3 regions of the Metabacillus flavus genome follow, and region 2 is predicted to be linked to each of the others. Evidence: a T-box and tRNA genes for the amino acid it is inferred to sense, from the RefSeq annotation. Region 2 holds a T-box; the other regions hold tRNA genes.

Region 1 (7,500 bases), 2.7 Mb from region 2:
TGCCTCAGCTGTTTTCTGAGTGCTTCCCTTCCTCTGTGTATCCTGGTTTTAACCGTGCCATTCGGAATCTCCAATATTTCGCTGATTTCAATAATGGAAAGCTCGTCGATATACTTAAGCACGATTACACTGCGATACTTATCCGGAAGCTTTAAAATTTCCTTTTGAATCGTTTCCTGCAGCTCAAGCGTCTCCACTTCTTCTTCAGGAAGGGCAATGTCTGCAGCAACCTGTGAATACATAGTTAGCCCCTCTGTCCCTGCTATTTCTGCATCTAAATAATAATCAGGCTTCTTCTTGCGTATGCGGTCGATGGAAAGATTCGTGGCAATCCGGTAGAGCCAAGTGGAAAACTTTTTGTCCAGATCATATCGGTGAATGTTTACATATGCCCTTATAAATGCTTCCTGAGCTATATCTTCAGCCTCGTGGGCATTTCCAAGCATTCTGTAGCACAATTGATAGATCTTATCTTTATAGAGATCAACAATTTCTGCAAAAGCATTTTGATCTCCTTTTATAACCTCTCTTATCCTTTTCTTTACCATAGTCTCCATCTATATTACCCTCTTCTCTTTCACGGGTCTGTAGGAATACGTTCTAAAGACCAAAAGGTTTCATTTTTTCACATAAAATCAGTTTAACAAATTTTTTCCAATATGTAGATGGTAAGTTACACATATTCGGGGAAATAAGTTGGAAAAGTTGGAAGATCGCGAGGATAATAATATACAGGGGGAAAGCATGAAAAAAAAGATCTATTTAATACGTCATTGTAAAGCAAGCGGACAGGATTTAGAAGCTCCATTAACACAGGAAGGAAGAGCACAGGCAGCTTCCTTGGCTGCGTTTTTAGCCGGCAAAAGCATTGATGTGATCTACTCAAGTCCGTTTAAGCGGGCAATAGATTCTGTCCTCCCGATTTCGCGGGCATGCAATTTGGACGTCATACTGGATCAAAGACTCGCTGAGAGAATTCTCTCTATAAAAAACCTGCAGGATTGGATAGACAAACTTTCTCAAACTTTTGAGGATAAAACGCTTGTCTTTGAAGGCGGTGAATCAAGTATGGCTGCAGCCTCAAGAGGATTAGAGGTGATTCAGTCTTTTCTGGATAGCTCTTATCAGACAGCAGCCATCGTCTCTCATGGAAACCTGATTTCCTTGATTCTGAATCATTACGATGAATCTTACGGTTTTGAGCAGTGGAAAGCTCTCTCAAATCCTGATCTATACTTATTGGAATTTGAAGGCTCCATTCCTGATATCAAAAGAGTATGGGAGCATCCAATGTGAAGGACACAAAATGCCCGCTTGATTGAATCAAGCGGGCATAATCGTCATAAAAGCTTTTCTCCAAACAGGGACCCCATTAAGGCTACAGCAACAGATGCTGTCTTGTTTCTCTCATCCAGAATCGGGTTAACTTCTACAAATTCAGCAGACGTTATCATTTCAGATTCAGCCAGCATTTCCATAGCTAAATGACTTTCACGATAGCTGATCCCGCCAATTACAGGTGTTCCTACACCCGGTGCGTCATGCGGATCCAGCCCATCAAGGTCCAGCGACAAATGGACGCCGTCCGTCCGGTCTTTCAGATATTCAATGGTTTCTTCCATAATACGGGTCATTCCAAGACGGTCGACCTCATGCATGGTGTAAACGCGGATTCCCTTTTCTTTGATCAGTTCCCTTTCCCCTTCATCAAGGGAACGGGCACCGATGATCACCACATTCTCAGGCTTAATCTTTGGAGAAAACCCGGCAATGCCTGTTAAAGATTCATCGCCTATTCCCAGACTTGCCGCAAGAGGCATGCCATGAATGTTTCCTGAAGGCGAAGTATCCGCTGTATTTAAGTCCCCGTGTGCGTCATACCAGATAACACCGAGATTTTTATAATTTTTCGCCAGTCCGGCAAGAGTCCCAATCGCGATACTGTGATCTCCGCCTAGTACTAAAGGAAAAGCCCCGGTTTTAATCACTTCGTCTACCTTGGATGCCAGCAGTTCACTGGCTTCTGATACCGCTTTCAAATTTTTCAAATTATATAAAGGTTCTTCCATAGCTTTTTCCCTTTTGCCGATTTTTATATCTCCGCTGTCTTCAATCGTGAAATGGAGATTTTCCAGCCGTTCTACAACGCCTGCATACCGGATGGCACTTGGGCCCATGTCCACTCCTCGTCTTGTTTGTCCCAAATCCATCGGTACCCCAATGATATTGATTTTTTCCGCAGCCATCTGTCTTCCTCCTCTACTCTCTATTCTCCTATTTTACATAGAAGAAGGCCTATGACTCAACTCGACAAAATTATGTATAAAAATACAGAAAATTCTTACAGAACAAGGAAAATGAATGCACAAAAAAAGCCTTACACCATGTGAAAGACAATAAGCAGTTAAATGAAAATGGTGGAGCCTAGCGGGATCGAACCGCTGACCTCCTGCGTGCAAGGCAGGCGCTCTCCCAGCTGAGCTAAGGCCCCTGGATGTTAAAATAATAGTAAGATGCGGGTGAAGGGAGTCGAACCCCCACGCCATAAGGCGCTAGATCCTAAGTCTAGTGCGTCTGCCAATTCCGCCACACCCGCATATTAAAATGTAAATGGTGAGCCATGAAGGACTCGAACCTTCGACCCTCTGATTAAAAGTCAGATGCTCTACCGACTGAGCTAATGGCTCGGATGGCTGGGCTAGCTGGATTCGAACCAACGCATGACGGAGTCAAAGTCCGTTGCCTTACCGCTTGGCTATAGCCCAATGATGTAAAATCCTATTTCAAATTCGTACTATATTAACATGTCCAAACCATTCAGTTTTAAACATCATGATACAGATAAATGGTGGAGGGGGGCAGATTCGAACTGCCGAACCCTAAGGAGCGGATTTACAGTCCGCCGCGTTTAGCCACTTCGCTACCCCTCCACAATAAGAAAAGACAGTGCCGGCAAGAGGACTTGAACCCCCAACCTACTGATTACAAGTCAGTTGCTCTACCAATTGAGCTACACCGGCATATATATAAATCTATCGATAAAATAAATGGTGGAGGATGACGGGATCGAACCGCCGACCCTCTGCTTGTAAGGCAGATGCTCTCCCAGCTGAGCTAATCCTCCAATAGTTTTGGCTTGTGATGAGCGGCGTACTGCGCTGTCGTCTTCACTCACTCCCATCCTCACGCACTTATGTGCGCTCCGGTGGTCGCTCCTTCGACTCCTAGCACTACTTGCTCCTCCCAACCCTCTTGCATTTACTTTGTTTGGTTAGGTTTCGGCTTGTGATGAGCGGCGTATTGCGCTGTCGTCTTCACTAGCTTCCATCCTCACGCACTTATGTGCGCTCCGGTGGTCGCTCCTTCGACTCCTAGCACTACTTGCTCCTCCCAACCCTCTTACACTGGACGGCAATAATCGCTGCTTCGGCTTCCGGTGAGCTTCGCTCTTTTAAGCCTGGTAGCTTGTCCATATGTAAATGGTGACCCGTACGGGATTCGAACCCGTGTTACCGCCGTGAAAGGGCGGTGTCTTAACCGCTTGACCAACGGGCCATATACTTTTTAGTAAGCTTCCAACCGGGCTCGAACCGGTGACCTCTTCCTTACCATGGAAGCACTCTACCTACTGAGCTATGGAAGCATGGCTCCGCAGGCAGGACTCGAACCTGCGACCGATCGGTTAACAGCCGATAGCTCTACCACTGAGCTACTGCGGAACAATATAACCTGGCAACGTCCTACTCTCACAGGGGGAAACCCCCAACTACCATCGGCGCTAAAGAGCTTAACTTCCGTGTTCGGTATGGGAACGGGTGTGACCTCTCTGCCATAATTACCAGATATTTTGTTGAAAGATTGCTCTTTCAAAACTAGATAACGATTGCTGCACGAGTAAAGCAGCCTTACTTGAATAAAGGTTAAGTCCTCGACCGATTAGTATTCGTCAGCTGCACGTGTCACCACGCTTCCACCTCGAACCTATCAACCTGGTCATCTTCCAGGGGTCTTACTCTTGCGATGGGAAATCTCATCTTGAGGGGGGCTTCATGCTTAGATGCTTTCAGCACTTATCCCGTCCGCACATAGCTACCCAGCGATGCCTTTGGCAAGACAACTGGTACACCAGCGGTGCGTCCATCCCGGTCCTCTCGTACTAAGGACAGCTCCTCTCAAATTTCCTGCGCCCGCGACGGATAGGGACCGAACTGTCTCACGACGTTCTGAACCCAGCTCGCGTACCGCTTTAATGGGCGAACAGCCCAACCCTTGGGACCGACTACAGCCCCAGGATGCGATGAGCCGACATCGAGGTGCCAAACCTCCCCGTCGATGTGGACTCTTGGGGGAGATAAGCCTGTTATCCCCGGGGTAGCTTTTATCCGTTGAGCGATGGCCCTTCCATGCGGAACCACCGGATCACTAAGCCCGACTTTCGTCCCTGCTCGACTTGTAGGTCTCGCAGTCAAGCTCCCTTGTGCCTTTACACTCTGCGAATGATTTCCAACCATTCTGAGGGAACCTTTGGGCGCCTCCGTTACATTTTAGGAGGCGACCGCCCCAGTCAAACTGCCCGCCTGACACTGTCTCCCGGCCCGATCAGGGCCGCGGGTTAGAAGTTCAACACAGCCAGGGTAGTATCCCACCAATGCCTCCACCGAAGCTGGCGCTCCGGTTTCCAAGGCTCCTACCTATCCTGTACAAGCTGTGCCAAAATTCAATATCAGGCTGCAGTAAAGCTCCACGGGGTCTTTCCGTCCTGTCGCGGGTAACCTGCATCTTCACAGGTACTATAATTTCACCGAGTCTCTCGTTGAGACAGTGCCCAGATCGTTACGCCTTTCGTGCGGGTCGGAACTTACCCGACAAGGAATTTCGCTACCTTAGGACCGTTATAGTTACGGCCGCCGTTTACTGGGGCTTCAATTCAAAGCTTCGCTTGCGCTAACCTCTCCTCTTAACCTTCCAGCACCGGGCAGGCGTCAGCCCCTATACTTCGCCTTGCGGCTTCGCAGAGACCTGTGTTTTTGCTAAACAGTCGCCTGGGCCTATTCACTGCGGCTCTTCAAGGCTATTCACCCTAAAGAGCACCCCTTCTCCCGAAGTTACGGGGTCATTTTGCCGAGTTCCTTAACGAGAGTTCTCTCGATCACCTTAGGATTCTCTCCTCGCCTACCTGTGTCGGTTTGCGGTACGGGCACCATTTTCCTCGCTAGAAGCTTTTCTAGGCAGTGTGGAATCAGGAACTTCGGTACTTAATTTCCCTCGCCATCACAGCTCAGCCTTAACCAAGGGACGGATTTGCCTATCCCTTGAGCCTACCTGCTTGGACGCGCATATCCAACAGCGCGCTTACCCTATCCTCCTGCGTCCCTCCATTGCTCAAACGGAAAAGAGGTGGTACAGGAATCTCAACCTGTTGTCCATCGCCTACGCCTTTCGGCCTCGGCTTAGGTCCCGACTAACCCTGAGCGGACGAGCCTTCCTCAGGAAACCTTAGGCATTCGGTGGAGGGGATTCTCACCCCTCTTTCGCTACTCATACCGGCATTCTCACTTCTAAGCGCTCCACCAGTCCTTCCGGTCTGGCTTCTCAGCCCTTAGAACGCTCTCCTACCACTGTTCGTAAGAACAGTCCACAGCTTCGGTGATCCGTTTAGCCCCGGTACATTTTCGGCGCAGGGTCACTCGACCAGTGAGCTATTACGCACTCTTTAAATGGTGGCTGCTTCTAAGCCAACATCCTGGTTGTCTAAGCAACCCCACATCCTTTTCCACTTAACGGATACTTGGGGACCTTAGCTGGTGGTCTGGGCTGTTTCCCTTTCGACTACGGATCTTATCACTCGCAGTCTGACTCCCATGGATAAGTCTTTGGCATTCGGAGTTTGACTGAATTCGGTAACCCGATGAGGGCCCCTAGTCCAATCAGTGCTCTACCTCCAAGACTCTAAACCATGAGGCTAGCCCTAAAGCTATTTCGGAGAGAACCAGCTATCTCCAGGTTCGATTGGAATTTCTCCGCTACCCACACCTCATCCCCGCACTTTTCAACGTGCGTGGGTTCGGGCCTCCATTCAGTGTTACCTGAACTTCACCCTGGACATGGGTAGATCACCTGGTTTCGGGTCTACGACCACGTACTCAATCGCCCTATTCAGACTCGCTTTCGCTGCGGCTCCGTCTTTTCAACTTAACCTTGCACGTAATCGTAACTCGCCGGTTCATTCTACAAAAGGCACGCCATCACCCGTTAACGGGCTCTGACTACTTGTAGGCACACGGTTTCAGGATCTGTTTCACTCCCCTTCCGGGGTGCTTTTCACCTTTCCCTCACGGTACTGGTTCACTATCGGTCACTAGGGAGTATTTAGCCTTGGGAGATGGTCCTCCCTGCTTCCGACGGGATTTCTCGTGTCCCGCCGTACTCAGGATCCACTCAGGAGGGAACGAAGTTTCGACTACAGGGCTGTTACCTTCTTTGGCGGGCCTTTCCAGACCGCTTCTTCTACCCCGTTCCTTTGTAACTCCATGTTGAGTGTCCTACAACCCCAGAAGGCAAGCCTTCTGGTTTGGGCTAATCCCGTTTCGCTCGCCGCTACTCAGGGAATCGCTATTGCTTTCTCTTCCTCCGGGTACTTAGATGTTTCAGTTCCCCGGGTCTGCCTTCCAGATCCTATGTATTCAGATCAGGATGCTGCTCCATTACGAGCAGCGGGTTTCCCCATTCGGAAATCTCCGGATCAACGCTTACTTACAGCTCCCCGAAGCATATCGGTGTTCGTACCGTCCTTCATCGGCTCCTAGTGCCAAGGCATCCACCGTGCGCCCTTTCTAACTTAACCTGATAACGGAAGTTATCTTCGTTAGAGCTGAAAACAGATGTTTTCAGACTTGATGTTCTCTTCATACGCAAGCGCAGAAGAAAATCGTAAGGTTACTTGCTTACTCGTGTGAATGTTTGACATTCATATCGTTATCTAGTTTTCAAAGAACAAGGTATCAAAAAGAGAGAATGATCTCTCAAAACTAAACAAAGTCGAAGTGCGTCCGTTAATTGTGCACCGCATGGGTGCTGATAATTCTTCCTTAGAAAGGAGGTGATCCAGCCGCACCTTCCGATACGGCTACCTTGTTACGACTTCACCCCAATCATCTGCCCCACCTTAGGCGGCTGGCTCCCTTACGGGTTACCCCACCGACTTCGGGTGTTGCAAACTCTCGTGGTGTGACGGGCGGTGTGTACAAGGCCCGGGAACGTATTCACCGCGGCATGCTGATCCGCGATTACTAGCGATTCCGGCTTCATGCAGGCGAGTTGCAGCCTGCAATCCGAACTGAGAATGGTTTTATGGGATTCGCTTAACCTCGCGGTTTTGCAGCCCTTTGTACCATCCATTGTAGCACGTGTGTAGCCCAGGTCATAAGGGGCATGATGATTTGACGTCATCCCCACCTTCCTCCGGTTTGTCACCGGCAGTCACCTTAGAGTGCCCAACTG
Region 2 (7,500 bases):
CAAGGCGGTTCGCAACTGCAATGCCAGACTCGACCTCAACCTGAGGCAGGTAAATCGCAAGTTCTTCTCCGCCCCACCTTGCTCCTACATCATGCTCCCTCACATTGCTTTTAATGATATTCCCTACTTGAATAAGAACCTCATCGCCTGTCTGGTGTCCATACGTGTCATTGATTCTTTTGAAATTATCAATGTCAATTAATATGAATACACCATTTCTTTCCTGGCTCATGGATTGGCGGATCCGCTCGTTTAAATAGTTTCTCGAAAACAGCTTTGTCAGATTATCTGTCTTAACAAGCGCCTCCAGCTCCTCGCGCAGCATTGAATTTGTCAGTGCGAGCGTGGAATGATGAATCAGAGACTGAAGAAGCTTAAAGGTTTCAAATGTAAAATGGTAAGGTGTTTCATGAACGGCAATGGCAAAACCTCTGACCTGCTCATTTTCCATCATCGGAACAGCCATTAGGCATCTGTACAGCCCAGACATGTTTTGGCCGGATAAATTACCTATGAAAATACCTTCCTTCTCATTTATTATCTTAGTCTGGACGAAGGAAAGATAAGACTCGGCTTCGGGAGTAATAAAGAAGCCTGTACTGCCGGGCAAAAGCTGGTAGCTTCCGGATGAATCCTTGTAAAAGAATCCTGCTTCCTGTGCATTAAAGGAATAAATGATCCGTTCCGAAAGGAATTTCATCGTATCTTTCAGCGGCATGTTTTTGTTTAGCTGATGGGATGTTTCATTGATTAGCCTCAGGTCCTCAATTACTTTTCTGGACTGCTGATAGAGCTGGGCATTCTCCATGGCGTTTCCGGCCGCGTTCGCAAGCATCATAATGAATTTAATTTCTGATTCCTTGAGAGGGCTGATTTTATCAGATATGACCTCAAGCACTCCGTATATTCCCTGTCTGCCTTTAAGAGGAACAAATACATGGATATTTTCAGAGGAGGTTCTGTCCATTTTAATGGTGCCCGTTAAAAAAGCTTCCATCGCACTGTCCGTTGACCCTTTTTCATCGAAATATAAATCCTTTGTCGGCAGCTGAAGCCTGCTGTCATTGTCATGAGAGAGAAACAAATAAAATATGTAGGAAGAATACATGCTTTGAAGCGCTTCAATAAGTTCAAAAAGCACCTGATCCTTGTCCATAGATGAATGAAACCGCTCAGTCAGCTCATAAAGATGGGTATGCTTCCTTGAATTCATCACACTCATCTCAATCTCCCTGCAATAAAAAAGAAAATTGCTGCAGGACGTGCTGACAGCCATGAGATCATCTTTAGCAGTCAAATCGGCTCCAATCATCTCAAGAACCGCAAACCATTCTTTTTGAGGATCGCCAATCAGCATTCTGCATTGATCGGTCTTTTTAGAAAAACCATTCTCAAACAATTCTTCCCGATCATCCTGTGAGGAAGCTGCAGGGGTCCTATCAGAAGAAGTGCTAGCGGTAAAATAGGGCAGCAAAGGAACATTTGCAGAATAATAGCAGGAAATTGCTACATGTCCAGCGTTAAATACAGATTTCAATTCGGAGGCCAGCCACCTAGACGCCTTTTCAATTGAATGATCTGCTCTTTCATTATATAAATAGGCAAAAAAACGGCCGTTCAGTGATGCAGCCTTGCTGATAGTTTCTTGCATGTTTGGACCACCCGTTAGATTCCAAATTAAGTAAATTTTAATGATTTTATTATAACATAAAACCAGCTCTTTCCATAGATGAACTTTCCCTGTCAGCCTATCAATTAAACACACTGTTGACATCATCTCTCCAACGTCATATAATGTTCTTTGTTGTGTAAAATATTGCAGCCTCAGAATCGCATAGATGTCCCCATTTTGTTCCCGTGCCTGACACGAGGTGCATCGAGTAACTCCCTGCTGCTGGAGCGAGGATGCATGAAAACATAATGGTCATACATGTAAGGTTCGGTCTGGTTTTTATTTTATACAAAATAAAAACACAAGGAGGAGTCATATAATGTCTCGTTATACTGGCCCTAGCTGGAAACTATCCCGCCGTCTTGGAATCTCTCTAAGCGGTACAGGTAAAGAATTGGAAAAACGCCCTTACGCTCCTGGACAACACGGTCCTGGACAACGTAAAAAACTTTCTGAGTACGGTCTTCAATTGCAGGAAAAACAAAAACTTCGTCACATGTACGGAGTAAACGAGCGCCAGTTCCGCAACACGTTCGTTAAAGCTGGAAAAATGAAAGGGATCCTTGGCGAAAGCTTCATGGCTTTGCTTGAATCCCGCCTTGACAACGTTGTTTACCGTCTTGGCCTTGCGCGCACACGCCGCCAAGCACGTCAATTGGTAAACCACGGACACATCATGGTTGACAACGCTCGCGTTGACATCCCATCTTTCCAAGTTAAAGCTGGTCAAGTTATCACTTTGCGCGAAAAATCCCGCAATCTTGATATCGTGAAAGAAGCTCTAGAAGTAAACAGCTTCGTTCCTGAATACTTGACTTTCGATGCTGACAAGCTTGAAGGAACTTACACTCGTCTTCCTGAGCGTTCTGAGCTTCCAGCTGAAATTAACGAATCTCTTATCGTTGAGTTCTACTCACGTTAATCGATTTGAAGAAAAAACCGCTGAACTTTTGTTCAGCGGTTTTTTTTGTTTTGTTTATTGTTTTTTTCACTCCCCCTCACCTGGATCTCCTCCTTTGATTGTAGACACTAACATGTATAAAGTGACCCTGTAAATTATATGGGGAGCATGGCACAGCGTAATGCACTGACCCTTAATACGGTAATGCGATGGGGGAACAAGCTAAGAGCGCGTCAACCCTTATTACATCTAACTTGAACAGCAACGGGGACGGAGGTTTAGTTCTTTAGCACAGCGGGGGTCAGTGCAAACAAATAAAAAAAACAAAAGGAAAAGGAGCGTTTTCCCCCTTCCCTCTTATCAACAGTCCCATTTTCTCGGGCGCTTTTTTCCAAACTATTAAAATTGTACCATCGTGTACTTCTTTTTCCCGCGTCTGATGATTGTAAATTCATCATCAATCCGGTCATCCGCATGCAGTGCGTAATCCAGTTCCTGCTTGCGCTCGCCATTAATGTAAACTGCCCCATTCGTAATGTCTTCGCGAGCCTGTCTTTTCGAAGGGGAGATGCCGGCTTCAATTAGCAGGTCAATCAGACTGATCTCCTTGCTGCTTGCCTGGTGGGAAGGAACGTCTTTGAAACCTTGTTTAATTTCTTCCCCACTGAGCGCTTTAATTTCTCCGCTAAAAAGAGCTTGGGAAATGCGAATCGCCTGGTCAAGAGCCTCTTGCCCGTGAACCATTGCTGTTACCTCTTCTGCCAAACGCTTATGAGCTGCTCTTTTTTCAGGAGCCTCCTGAACTTCCTTCTCGAGTGCATTGATCTCCTCATGAGTAAGGAATGTAAAGTACTTCAGGTACTTCACCACATCCCGGTCATCTGCGTTGATCCAGAACTGGTAGAACTCGTATGGAGATGTTTTATCACGATCCAGCCAGACAGCTCCGCCTTCTGTTTTTCCGAATTTCGTTCCATCTGCTTTTGTTACTAGCGGAATCGTCAGACCGAACGCTTTGGCCTCTTCTTCTGTTTTGCGGATGAGTTCAAGACCTGCCGTAATGTTCCCCCACTGGTCGCTTCCGCCGATTTGCAGTTTGCAGTGCTCATTCTGGTATAGGCTTAGGAAATCGTAAGACTGCAGAATCATGTAACTGAACTCTGTGAATGAAATGCCGGACTCGATTCTTGTTTTTACAGAGTCTTTTGCAAGCATGTAGTTAATACCGAAATTTTTGCCCACATCGCGCAAAAATTCTATGACATCCATTTTTCCAAGCCAGTCAAAGTTGTTGGCAATGACAGCTGGATTTGCATCTGCTTTAAAATCGAGGAATCTTGAAAGCTGCTCTTTAATGCGGTCGGACCAAAGCTGAACGATGTCCTCTGTATTCAGAGTACGCTCAGCCTTTTTCCCGCTTGGATCACCGATTAACCCCGTTCCCCCTCCAACCAGGGCAATGGGATGGTGGCCAGCCTGCTGAAATCTTTTAAGTGTCAGGATTGGCAGCATGTGGCCAATGTGCAGGCTGTCTGCTGTCGGATCAAATCCGGAGTAAAGTTTAATGGATTCCTTATTCAAAAGTTCCTCGAGTCCTGCTTCATCTGTAATCTGGCTAACAAGACCTCTAAATTTTAAATCCGATAATAGTTCATTCATATGACATACTCCTCTTCATTTTGATGGAAAATAAAAAAGCCCCTTCATTTTAAAAATGAAGGGACGAATTTCGTCGCGGTACCACCCTACTTAAGAATGGTGCACAAAAACCATTCTTCGCTCAATCAAATAACGGCCGTTAACCGTCTTCAGCCGCTAACCGCAGCTTCAGATGCTCATGGAATGTAATTCGCAGTCCTCTTGTGTACTGATTTTCACCGGCCATCAGTTCTCTGAAACAGGGAAGAAGCTGCTACTGTATACCAATCGTTGCTTATTATTCACATATTGAATTTTTACCACAATACAAGCTATTATGTCAAATCTGTTTTTCCGACAAATGATACAAATTTTCAGTTAATTTTGTGTTATAATATTTTTGCTTCAAGGGGGAGGATTGGAATGGAGAAATGGATACAGAAATGGACTTGGGATTCAGCTAAACAGGCAATTTGGAAAAAAAGACTGCGGATTGCTTATGGGGTTCTATGGAATATGACCCTTATTGCCCTTATTCTAATTGGTACTTTCATCATTTTCGCCGGAAGCGCAGGAGCCGGCTATTTTGCCTCGCTCGTAAAAAATGAAGATATTATCAGCTATGATGAATTGAAAAAAGACATCAATAATTATGAAGAAACGACAGAGGTTTATTTTGATAACAATGAGCTGATCGGGATGCTAAGATCGGACCTTTCGAGAACAAAAGTAAAACTTCAAGATATATCGCCTCATTTAAAGGACGCCATTATTGCAACTGAGGATGAATTTTTTTATGAACATGATGGAGTCGTTCCGAAAGCCATCTTCAGAGCACTTTATCAGGAATTTACGAACGCCAATATTCAAAGCGGCGGAAGCACACTGACCCAGCAGCTGATTAAAAATCAAATCCTTACTAATGAAGTGTCTTTTGACCGGAAAGCAAAAGAAATTTTGCTTGCCCTTCGTTTGGAGCGATTTTTCGAAAAAGAAGAAATTCTGGAAGCCTATTTAAATATGGCGGATTTCGGCCGGGATAACTCAGGAAGAAATATTGCCGGAGCCGAAACCGCTGCTCAGGGTATTTTTGGAGTAAGCGCTAAGGATCTGAGCATTGCACAAGCTGCGTTCATTGCGGGTCTGCCGCAAAGCCCCTTTGCATATACGCCTTATACGAATGAAGGGACTCTGAAAAAAGACCTGTCTCCTGGCATCAACCGCATGAAAACCGTGCTCCGCCGGATGCTCAGCGAAAAGGCTATTACGATGAGTGATTATGAAAGCGCTTCTTCAGAAGATATCTCTTCTGAATTTAAAAAGCCTAATGAAAACCGGCATCATCAGCAATATCCTTTTCTGACAGATGAGGTTGAAAAACGGGCAAAAAAAATTTTGATGGAGCATCTCGCGGACGAAGATGGCTTTCTGCCTGAGGACCTTTCCCGTGACTCCAAATTAAAGAGTGATTACCTGACTCTTGCTGATCGTGAGCTAAGACAAAACGGCTACCGCATTCATACAACCATTAAGAAAAACTTATATGAAGCGATGCAGCAAGCAGCAGAAAATTATAAGGATTACGGCACGGTCAACACCGTGCAAAAGAAGAATCCTGATACAGGCAAGCAAGAGTCCGTTAAAGAACCGGTTGAACTCGGCGCTCTGCTGATGGAAAACAAAACCGGAAAGATTCTTAGCTTCGTCGGAGGACGAGATCATGAAAGAGAACAGATTAACCATGCGACTTCAACTCTCAGATCGATTGGTTCAACGATGAAGCCCCTCGTGTTTTACGGACCTGCAATTGAAGAAGGATTTCTGCAGCCGGGCAGCTATGTTGCTGACCTTCCGTATGAGAAAAAACAATTTGATGGCAGCCTCTATAAACCCAGTAACTTCGACCATAAATTTCATGGACTGGTAAGTGCGAGGGAAGCTTTGGCAAGGTCCTATAACGTAGCGGTTGTCAGAGGCTATGATAAGCTGATGCCTTCAAAGCCGATCAAGTATTTGAAGAAGATGGGCATCACATCAATTCCTGACGAAAAAAACGATTTTACTTCTTTTCCTCTCGGCGGGGGCGGTGATGTCTCCGTAGAAGAAAACGTGAATGCCTATTCAACCTTTGCCAACAACGGCAAGTTTATAGATGCATACATGATTGAGAGTATCGAAAGAACAGATGGAACCGTCATTTACCAGCATGAAACGGAGACGGAAGATGTTTTTTCCCCTCAGACCGCCTATTTGACACTGGACATGCTAAGAGATGTGCTTTCAGATGGAACAGCAAAAAGTGTGCCTGGTCTCTTAAATTTTAATGCTGATTGGGCAGGAAAAACAGGAACGAGTCAAGATACAGAGGACTACTGGTTCGTTGCATCCAATCCGAATGTAACGTTCGGGACGTGGATTGGCTATGATACCAATACAACAATCGGTGCTTATCGAGGAAAAAGCTACAGCAGGCGCGGTCAGGAAATATGGTCATCGCTAATGAATGCTGCATACACAAAGAATCCGGAACTGATTGCACCGGAGGAGCCGTTCAAGATGCCAAAAGGAATTGCTGAATTCCCCTATTGCGCACTGTCCGGAGCCCTCCCTTCTGATCTGTGCCGGCAAGCAGGATTGGTAAAATCTGATTTGTTCAATGTAAAATATGCGCCCAGCACTGTGGACGACAGTCTGAAATCAGGAAAGTATATTCTTCAGGATGGTGCTGCCTTCGAAGTGCCTGCCAGTGCCCCGGGAGATTTTGTGTACGAAGGTCCAATGATCAAGAAAGATCTTCTGGAACGGCTGGGACTTCAATCTCCCCGCGATCTTTATAAATATACAAATAATTTGGGAGGTCTAGTGGTCTATTCGGGCAGTAGCTTTGTGGAAGACGGGCTTCCTCCGTCCCAAATTACAGGAGTGTCGATAAGCAGATCTACACTGAACTGGAGCCGCTCCAATAACTCTGATGTCCTTGGATACCGCGTCTATATGTCAACTGGAGGAACCGGCAGCTTTACAAAGATCGCCAGTATATCCAGCTCAGATGGAACAGGCCTCACAATAGGGACATCAGGTGCATCTTATTATGTAACAGCGGTTGATGCATCAGGTAACGAATCGTCTCCTTCCAGAATTGCCGGGAAAGCGCCTCCTCCTGCTCCTGTTGAAGCAAACCCGGCGAGTGCACAAGAGAAGACCGAACCAGGCGAAAGAGAAATTTCACAAGAGGCCTCTGCCGGCGCTATCATTCAGCCGGAAAATGAAACACCATAGAATACAAAAG
Region 3 (7,500 bases), 2.1 Mb from region 2:
CCCGGCTCAACCGGGGAGGGTCATTGGAAACTGGAGGACTTGAGTACAGAAGAGGAGAGTGGAATTCCACGTGTAGCGGTGAAATGCGTAGAGATGTGGAGGAACACCAGTGGCGAAGGCGACTCTCTGGTCTGTAACTGACGCTGAGGCGCGAAAGCGTGGGGAGCGAACAGGATTAGATACCCTGGTAGTCCACGCCGTAAACGATGAGTGCTAAGTGTTAGAGGGTTTCCGCCCTTTAGTGCTGCAGCTAACGCATTAAGCACTCCGCCTGGGGAGTACGGTCGCAAGACTGAAACTCAAAGGAATTGACGGGGGCCCGCACAAGCGGTGGAGCATGTGGTTTAATTCGAAGCAACGCGAAGAACCTTACCAGGTCTTGACATCCTCTGCCACTTCTAGAGATAGAAGGTTCCCCTTCGGGGGACAGAGTGACAGGTGGTGCATGGTTGTCGTCAGCTCGTGTCGTGAGATGTTGGGTTAAGTCCCGCAACGAGCGCAACCCTTGATCTTAGTTGCCAGCATTCAGTTGGGCACTCTAAGGTGACTGCCGGTGACAAACCGGAGGAAGGTGGGGATGACGTCAAATCATCATGCCCCTTATGACCTGGGCTACACACGTGCTACAATGGATGGTACAAAGGGCTGCAAAACCGCGAGGTTAAGCGAATCCCATAAAACCATTCTCAGTTCGGATTGCAGGCTGCAACTCGCCTGCATGAAGCCGGAATCGCTAGTAATCGCGGATCAGCATGCCGCGGTGAATACGTTCCCGGGCCTTGTACACACCGCCCGTCACACCACGAGAGTTTGCAACACCCGAAGTCGGTGGGGTAACCCGTAAGGGAGCCAGCCGCCTAAGGTGGGGCAGATGATTGGGGTGAAGTCGTAACAAGGTAGCCGTATCGGAAGGTGCGGCTGGATCACCTCCTTTCTAAGGAAGAATTATCAGCACCTATGTGGTGCACAATTAACGGACGCACTTCGATTTTGTTTAGTTTTGAGAGATCATTCTCTCTATAAACTTGTTCTTTGAAAACTAGATAACGATATGAATGTCAAACATTCACACGAGTAAGCAAGTAACCTTACGATTTTCTTCTGCGCTTGCGTATGAAGAGAACATCAAGTCTGAAGACATCTGTTTTCAGCTCTAACGAAGATAACTTCCGTTATCAGGTTAAGTTAGAAAGGGCGCACGGTGGATGCCTTGGCACTAGGAGCCGATGAAGGACGGTACGAACACCGATATGCTTCGGGGAGCTGTAAGTAAGCGTTGATCCGGAGATTTCCGAATGGGGAAACCCGCTGCTCGTAATGGAGCAGCATCCTGATCTGAATACATAGGATCTGGAAGGCAGACCCGGGGAACTGAAACATCTAAGTACCCGGAGGAAGAGAAAGCAATAGCGATTCCCTGAGTAGCGGCGAGCGAAACGGGATTAGCCCAAACCAGAAGGCTTGCCTTCTGGGGTTGTAGGACACTCAACACGGAGTTACAAAGGAACGGGGTAGAAGAAGCGGTCTGGAAAGGCCCGCCAAAGAAGGTAACAGCCCTGTAGTCGAAACTTCGTTCCCTCCTGAGTGGATCCTGAGTACGGCGGGACACGAGAAATCCCGTCGGAAGCAGGGAGGACCATCTCCCAAGGCTAAATACTCCCTAGTGACCGATAGTGAACCAGTACCGTGAGGGAAAGGTGAAAAGCACCCCGGAAGGGGAGTGAAACAGATCCTGAAACCGTGTGCCTACAAGTAGTCAGAGCCCGTTAACGGGTGATGGCGTGCCTTTTGTAGAATGAACCGGCGAGTTACGATTACGTGCAAGGTTAAGTTGAAAAGACGGAGCCGCAGCGAAAGCGAGTCTGAATAGGGCGATTGAGTACGTGGTCGTAGACCCGAAACCAGGTGATCTACCCATGTCCAGGGTGAAGTTCAGGTAACACTGAATGGAGGCCCGAACCCACGCACGTTGAAAAGTGCGGGGATGAGGTGTGGGTAGCGGAGAAATTCCAATCGAACCTGGAGATAGCTGGTTCTCTCCGAAATAGCTTTAGGGCTAGCCTCATAGTAAGAGTCTTGGAGGTAGAGCACTGATTGGACTAGGGGCCCTCATCGGGTTACCGAATTCAGTCAAACTCCGAATGCCAAAGACTTATCCATGGGAGTCAGACTGCGAGTGATAAGATCCGTAGTCGAAAGGGAAACAGCCCAGACCACCAGCTAAGGTCCCCAAGTATCCGTTAAGTGGAAAAGGATGTGGGGTTGCTTAGACAACCAGGATGTTGGCTTAGAAGCAGCCACCATTTAAAGAGTGCGTAATAGCTCACTGGTCGAGTGACCCTGCGCCGAAAATGTACCGGGGCTAAACGGATCACCGAAGCTGTGGACTGTTCTTACGAACAGTGGTAGGAGAGCGTTCTAAGGGCTGAGAAGCCAGACCGGAAGGACTGGTGGAGCGCTTAGAAGTGAGAATGCCGGTATGAGTAGCGAAAGAGGGGTGAGAATCCCCTCCACCGAATGCCTAAGGTTTCCTGAGGAAGGCTCGTCCGCTCAGGGTTAGTCGGGACCTAAGCCGAGGCCGAAAGGCGTAGGCGATGGACAACAGGTTGAGATTCCTGTACCACCTCTTTTCCGTTTGAGCAATGGAGGGACGCAGGAGGATAGGGTAAGCGCGCTGTTGGATATGCGCGTCCAAGCAGGTAGGCTCAAGGGATAGGCAAATCCGTCCCTTGGTTAAGGCTGAGCTGTGATGGCGAGGGAAATTAAGTACCGAAGTTCCTGATTCCACACTGCCTAGAAAAGCTTCTAGCGAGGAAAATGGTGCCCGTACCGCAAACCGACACAGGTAGGCGAGGAGAGAATCCTAAGGTGATCGAGAGAACTCTCGTTAAGGAACTCGGCAAAATGACCCCGTAACTTCGGGAGAAGGGGTGCTCTTTAGGGTGAATAGCCTTGAAGAGCCGCAGTGAATAGGCCCAGGCGACTGTTTAGCAAAAACACAGGTCTCTGCGAAGCCGCAAGGCGAAGTATAGGGGCTGACGCCTGCCCGGTGCTGGAAGGTTAAGAGGAGAGGTTAGCGCAAGCGAAGCTTTGAATTGAAGCCCCAGTAAACGGCGGCCGTAACTATAACGGTCCTAAGGTAGCGAAATTCCTTGTCGGGTAAGTTCCGACCCGCACGAAAGGCGTAACGATCTGGGCACTGTCTCAACGAGAGACTCGGTGAAATTATAGTACCTGTGAAGATGCAGGTTACCCGCGACAGGACGGAAAGACCCCGTGGAGCTTTACTGCAGCCTGATATTGAATTTTGGCACAGCTTGTACAGGATAGGTAGGAGCCTTGGAAACCGGAGCGCCAGCTTCGGTGGAGGCATTGGTGGGATACTACCCTGGCTGTGTTGAACTTCTAACCCGCGGCCCTGATCGGGCCGGGAGACAGTGTCAGGCGGGCAGTTTGACTGGGGCGGTCGCCTCCTAAAATGTAACGGAGGCGCCCAAAGGTTCCCTCAGAATGGTTGGAAATCATTCGCAGAGTGTAAAGGCACAAGGGAGCTTGACTGCGAGACCTACAAGTCGAGCAGGGACGAAAGTCGGGCTTAGTGATCCGGTGGTTCCGCATGGAAGGGCCATCGCTCAACGGATAAAAGCTACCCCGGGGATAACAGGCTTATCTCCCCCAAGAGTCCACATCGACGGGGAGGTTTGGCACCTCGATGTCGGCTCATCGCATCCTGGGGCTGTAGTCGGTCCCAAGGGTTGGGCTGTTCGCCCATTAAAGCGGTACGCGAGCTGGGTTCAGAACGTCGTGAGACAGTTCGGTCCCTATCCGTCGCGGGCGCAGGAAATTTGAGAGGAGCTGTCCTTAGTACGAGAGGACCGGGATGGACGCACCGCTGGTGTACCAGTTGTCTTGCCAAAGGCATCGCTGGGTAGCTATGTGCGGACGGGATAAGTGCTGAAAGCATCTAAGCATGAAGCCCCCCTCAAGATGAGATTTCCCATCGCAAGAGTAAGACCCCTGAAAGATGATCAGGTTGATAGGTTCGAGGTGGAAGCGTGGTGACACGTGCAGCTGACGAATACTAATCGGTCGAGGACTTAACCTTTATTCAAGTAAGGCTGCTTTACTCGTGCAGCAATCGTTATCTAGTTTTGAGTGAACAAAAAAGATTAAAAAAAGTCTTGATTTTTTCTCCTCAAACTATATAATTAATCTTGTCACTTTTAAAATTTGTCTGGTAACTATGGCAAAGAGGTCACACCCGTTCCCATACCGAACACGGAAGTTAAGCTCTTTAGCGCCAATGGTAGTTGGGGGTTTCCCCCTGTGAGAGTAGGACGTTGCCAGGCAGGTATTCCGCAGTAGCTCAGTGGTAGAGCTATCGGCTGTTAACCGATCGGTCGCAGGTTCGAGTCCTGCCTGCGGAGCCATATTATGGAGAGCTGTCCGAGTGGCCGAAGGAGCACGATTGGAAATCGTGTATACGTCATAAGCGTATCGGGGGTTCGAATCCCCCGCTCTCCGCCATAATATCTGGCCCGTTGGTCAAGCGGTTAAGACACCGCCCTTTCACGGCGGTAACACGGGTTCGAATCCCGTACGGGTCACCAACAGTTTTTAATCAGCAGCAAGTTAAAGGTGTTATAATCACCCAACAAAATGATTGCAAGAGGGTTGGGAGGAGCAAGCAATTCTAGGAGTCGAGAGAGCGAACACGACAACGAAGTGCGCCGCTCATCACAAACCGAAACTATATGGAGGATTAGCTCAGCTGGGAGAGCATCTGCCTTACAAGCAGAGGGTCGGCGGTTCGATCCCGTCATCCTCCACCATTTTAACTTAATAACTTTTATTACCGCGGGGTGGAGCAACGAGCAATGCTTCCGTGAAAAAGCTTCGAGTTGTACTCGCCGAGCTGCTGCTTGGTTTTACTTCCTGAGGCGAGGACAGTCCGCTGTCTATGAGCATAGCTAAACTTAATACTTTTTATTATCGCGGGGTGGAGCAGTCTGGTAGCTCGTCGGGCTCATAACCCGAAGGTCGCAGGTTCAAATCCTGTCCCCGCAACCAAAATGGTCCGGTAGTTCAGTTGGTTAGAATGCCTGCCTGTCACGCAGGAGGTCGCGGGTTCGAGTCCCGTCCGGACCGCCATTTGATTTTTCGATCAAATCTAAGTAAAATGTAAGAGGGTTTCAATAAGCGAGAAGGTCGAGGAAGCGACTGAGTGAGCACAGGAGCGTATATCAATACGTGAGGATGCGATCGAGGGAGCAGACGAAGAGATTCGAAGCTTAGTGGAAGCCGAAACTTAATGGCTTGGTAGCTCAGTCGGTAGAGCACGTTCGAATAAGCTGCGAAGCGAAACATCAGCGCACAAATCGAGCTGCTGCTTGAATAGGCTTTCTGAGATTTGGGCGATTGTGCAAGTGAAATACTTTGGTTCTGACGTAAACAATAAAATGGCTTGGTAGCTCAGTCGGTAGAGCAATGGACTGAAAATCCATGTGTCGGCGGTTCGATTCCGTCCCAAGCCACCATAATCAACTTAGATAATATGCCGGTGTAGCTCAATTGGTAGAGCACGATCGAATAAGCTCCCTGGAATCACTTCAGCGCACAGATCGAGCAGCTTCTTGACTAAACACCCTGAGATCTGGGCGACCTTATCAAGCAGGAACGGTTCATATCACAAATATTATATGCCGGTGTAGCTCAATTGGTAGAGCAACTGACTTGTAATCAGTAGGTTGGGGGTTCAAGTCCTCTTGCCGGCACTGTCTTCACTGATGTGGAGGGGTAGCGAAGTGGCTAAACGCGGCGGACTGTAAATCCGCTCCTTAGGGTTCGGCAGTTCGAATCTGCCCCCCTCCACCATTTATAGGGGCATAGTTTAACGGTAGAACAGAGGTCTCCAAAACCTCCGGTGTGGGTTCGATTCCTACTGCCCCTGCCAATATAATTTGATAATGTGGCGGTTGTGGCGAAGTGGTTAACGCATCGGATTGTGGTTCCGACATTCGTGGGTTCGATTCCCATCAGTCGCCCCATATTTTTGTCTTTAGATATTGGCTGCTGTATAATGAACATACATAATGAGTACATACATAGATGGGCTATAGCCAAGCGGTAAGGCAACGGACTTTGACTCCGTCATGCGTTGGTTCGAATCCAGCTAGCCCAGCCATTTTTATTTTAAAGTAAATGATTCGTTTCCTTTTGCATAGAATGACATACAGAGGAAAAATGCGGAAGTAGTTCAGTGGTAGAACATCACCTTGCCAAGGTGGGGGTCGCGGGTTCGAATCCCGTCTTCCGCTCCATATGTACGGCGGCATAGCCAAGAGGAAAGGCAGAGGACTGCAACTCCTTTACCCCCGGTTCGAATCCGGGTGCCGCCTCCAAATTGTATGCCGGTGTGGCGGAATTGGCAGACGCGCACGACTCAAAATCGTGTTCCTCTGGAGTGCCGGTTCGACCCCGGCCACCGGTATCACAAAAAGACTTCAACGATTACGTTGGAGTCTTTTTTTTTCAGCAAGAAATTTCCTTTAATCTTATCGTAATTACACATAGGCCATTTTCTCTATAAATGTAGTTAATATACCTAATCTTCCTTTCGTTAAATTCTTTTCTTTGCAAACATGTTAGAATGGTAGGAAGAATTAAAATGAATACACTTTGCTTTTTAAGGAGCCCTTTGCTTGAATACATCCATTCAGGATATGAAGAAAAAAATAGATGAATATAAAAGCGGGCATATCTTGTACCTAATAGATGAGCCGCAGGCGTATTTGAAGAATGCTGCTGCCTACATTCTCTCAGGAGTTGAGCAGGGAGACCATGTCTTTGTCATTGAGAATGATCGAATGTTTGCTTCGCTATTTGAACTGGTTAAAGCTTCTTTAACGAGGACTCAGTTGGACCGGGTTCATTTTGTGAATAATTTTGATTTTTACTATTCCCGAGGGGATTTTAATACGCCGACCATTGTGGCTTATTTTCTGGAGGTTGTGAAACCAATTATTGATGCAGAGCAATCTTATCGGACGTGGGCTCATATTGAGTGGGGAAAGTTACAGGATATTGAGGATGAGGTTGATGCATATGAGGTCAACGCTCAAAAGACTGTGCATGAGATGGATTTGCTTTCTGTTTGTGGATACGATAAGGATCGGCTGACTGAAGATATGAAGGGTTCACTTTTGAATTCCCATGATTGTTTAATGCTTGAAGATGAAATTGTGCTTTTGAATCAGCAGGATGCTGTTGGGGATTAAATTAAAAAGAAATCTTACGTTTTGTAAGGTTTCTTTTTGCTTTTATGAACATTCCATTAACAATCTCCATTTGCCTTGCCTTCCATACTAGTAACCTATACAATTAGTCCATAACCATCACGTTACAGTTTGGGGTGATCACGTTGGGGAAGAGAAGCTAAAGATTGGTGAATTGGCTGAAAGATGCGGTGTTACTAAAAGAACGATTGATCATTATACAAAT

What was found. The T-box of region 2 lies ahead of tyrS (tyrosine--tRNA ligase). A T-box ahead of a tRNA ligase gene usually reads a tRNA of that ligase, here a tRNA-Tyr.
Region 1: it encodes a tRNA-Tyr, which carries the amino acid that the T-box ahead of tyrS (tyrosine--tRNA ligase) is inferred to sense. The anticodon was not compared.
Region 3: it encodes a tRNA-Tyr, which carries the amino acid that the T-box ahead of tyrS (tyrosine--tRNA ligase) is inferred to sense. The anticodon was not compared.

Annotation. Positions count from the first base shown of each region.
Region 1 covers NZ_JAGVRK010000001.1:174,809-182,308, reverse strand. Annotated here, with positions in the region: gene sigW (RNA polymerase sigma factor SigW) at 1-557, opposite strand, end outside; gene J9317_RS01045 (histidine phosphatase family protein) at 745-1,296, shown strand; gene rocF (arginase) at 1,341-2,246, opposite strand; tRNA gene J9317_RS01035 (tRNA-Ala) at 2,416-2,491, opposite strand; tRNA gene J9317_RS01030 (tRNA-Leu) at 2,515-2,596, opposite strand; tRNA gene J9317_RS01025 (tRNA-Lys) at 2,612-2,687, opposite strand; tRNA gene J9317_RS01020 (tRNA-Gln) at 2,691-2,765, opposite strand; tRNA gene J9317_RS01015 (tRNA-Tyr) at 2,847-2,930, opposite strand; tRNA gene J9317_RS01010 (tRNA-Thr) at 2,948-3,020, opposite strand; tRNA gene J9317_RS01005 (tRNA-Val) at 3,049-3,124, opposite strand; tRNA gene J9317_RS01000 (tRNA-Glu) at 3,481-3,555, opposite strand; tRNA gene J9317_RS00995 (tRNA-Thr) at 3,571-3,643, opposite strand; tRNA gene J9317_RS00990 (tRNA-Asn) at 3,645-3,719, opposite strand; rRNA gene rrf (5S ribosomal RNA) at 3,728-3,843, opposite strand; rRNA gene J9317_RS00980 (23S ribosomal RNA) at 3,917-6,844, opposite strand; rRNA gene J9317_RS00975 (16S ribosomal RNA) at 7,093-7,500, opposite strand, start outside.
Region 2 covers NZ_JAGVRK010000001.1:2,884,126-2,891,625, forward strand. Annotated here, with positions in the region: gene J9317_RS14755 (sensor domain-containing diguanylate cyclase) at 1-1,651, opposite strand, end outside; gene rpsD (30S ribosomal protein S4) at 1,992-2,594, shown strand; gene tyrS (tyrosine--tRNA ligase) at 2,973-4,232, opposite strand; T-box leader at 4,289-4,512, opposite strand; gene J9317_RS14770 (transglycosylase domain-containing protein) at 4,635-7,490, shown strand.
Region 3 covers NZ_JAGVRK010000001.1:819,205-826,704, forward strand. Annotated here, with positions in the region: rRNA gene J9317_RS04290 (16S ribosomal RNA) at 1-934, shown strand, start outside; rRNA gene J9317_RS04295 (23S ribosomal RNA) at 1,179-4,105, shown strand; rRNA gene rrf (5S ribosomal RNA) at 4,234-4,349, shown strand; tRNA gene J9317_RS04305 (tRNA-Asn) at 4,356-4,430, shown strand; tRNA gene J9317_RS04310 (tRNA-Ser) at 4,437-4,527, shown strand; tRNA gene J9317_RS04315 (tRNA-Glu) at 4,536-4,610, shown strand; tRNA gene J9317_RS04320 (tRNA-Val) at 4,757-4,832, shown strand; tRNA gene J9317_RS04325 (tRNA-Met) at 4,994-5,070, shown strand; tRNA gene J9317_RS04330 (tRNA-Asp) at 5,075-5,151, shown strand; tRNA gene J9317_RS04335 (tRNA-Phe) at 5,462-5,537, shown strand; tRNA gene J9317_RS04340 (tRNA-Thr) at 5,702-5,774, shown strand; tRNA gene J9317_RS04345 (tRNA-Tyr) at 5,791-5,874, shown strand; tRNA gene J9317_RS04350 (tRNA-Trp) at 5,880-5,953, shown strand; tRNA gene J9317_RS04355 (tRNA-His) at 5,972-6,047, shown strand; tRNA gene J9317_RS04360 (tRNA-Gln) at 6,110-6,184, shown strand; tRNA gene J9317_RS04365 (tRNA-Gly) at 6,246-6,320, shown strand; tRNA gene J9317_RS04370 (tRNA-Cys) at 6,328-6,401, shown strand; tRNA gene J9317_RS04375 (tRNA-Leu) at 6,410-6,490, shown strand; gene J9317_RS04380 (MEDS domain-containing protein) at 6,702-7,277, shown strand; gene J9317_RS04385 (MerR family transcriptional regulator) at 7,450-7,500, shown strand, end outside.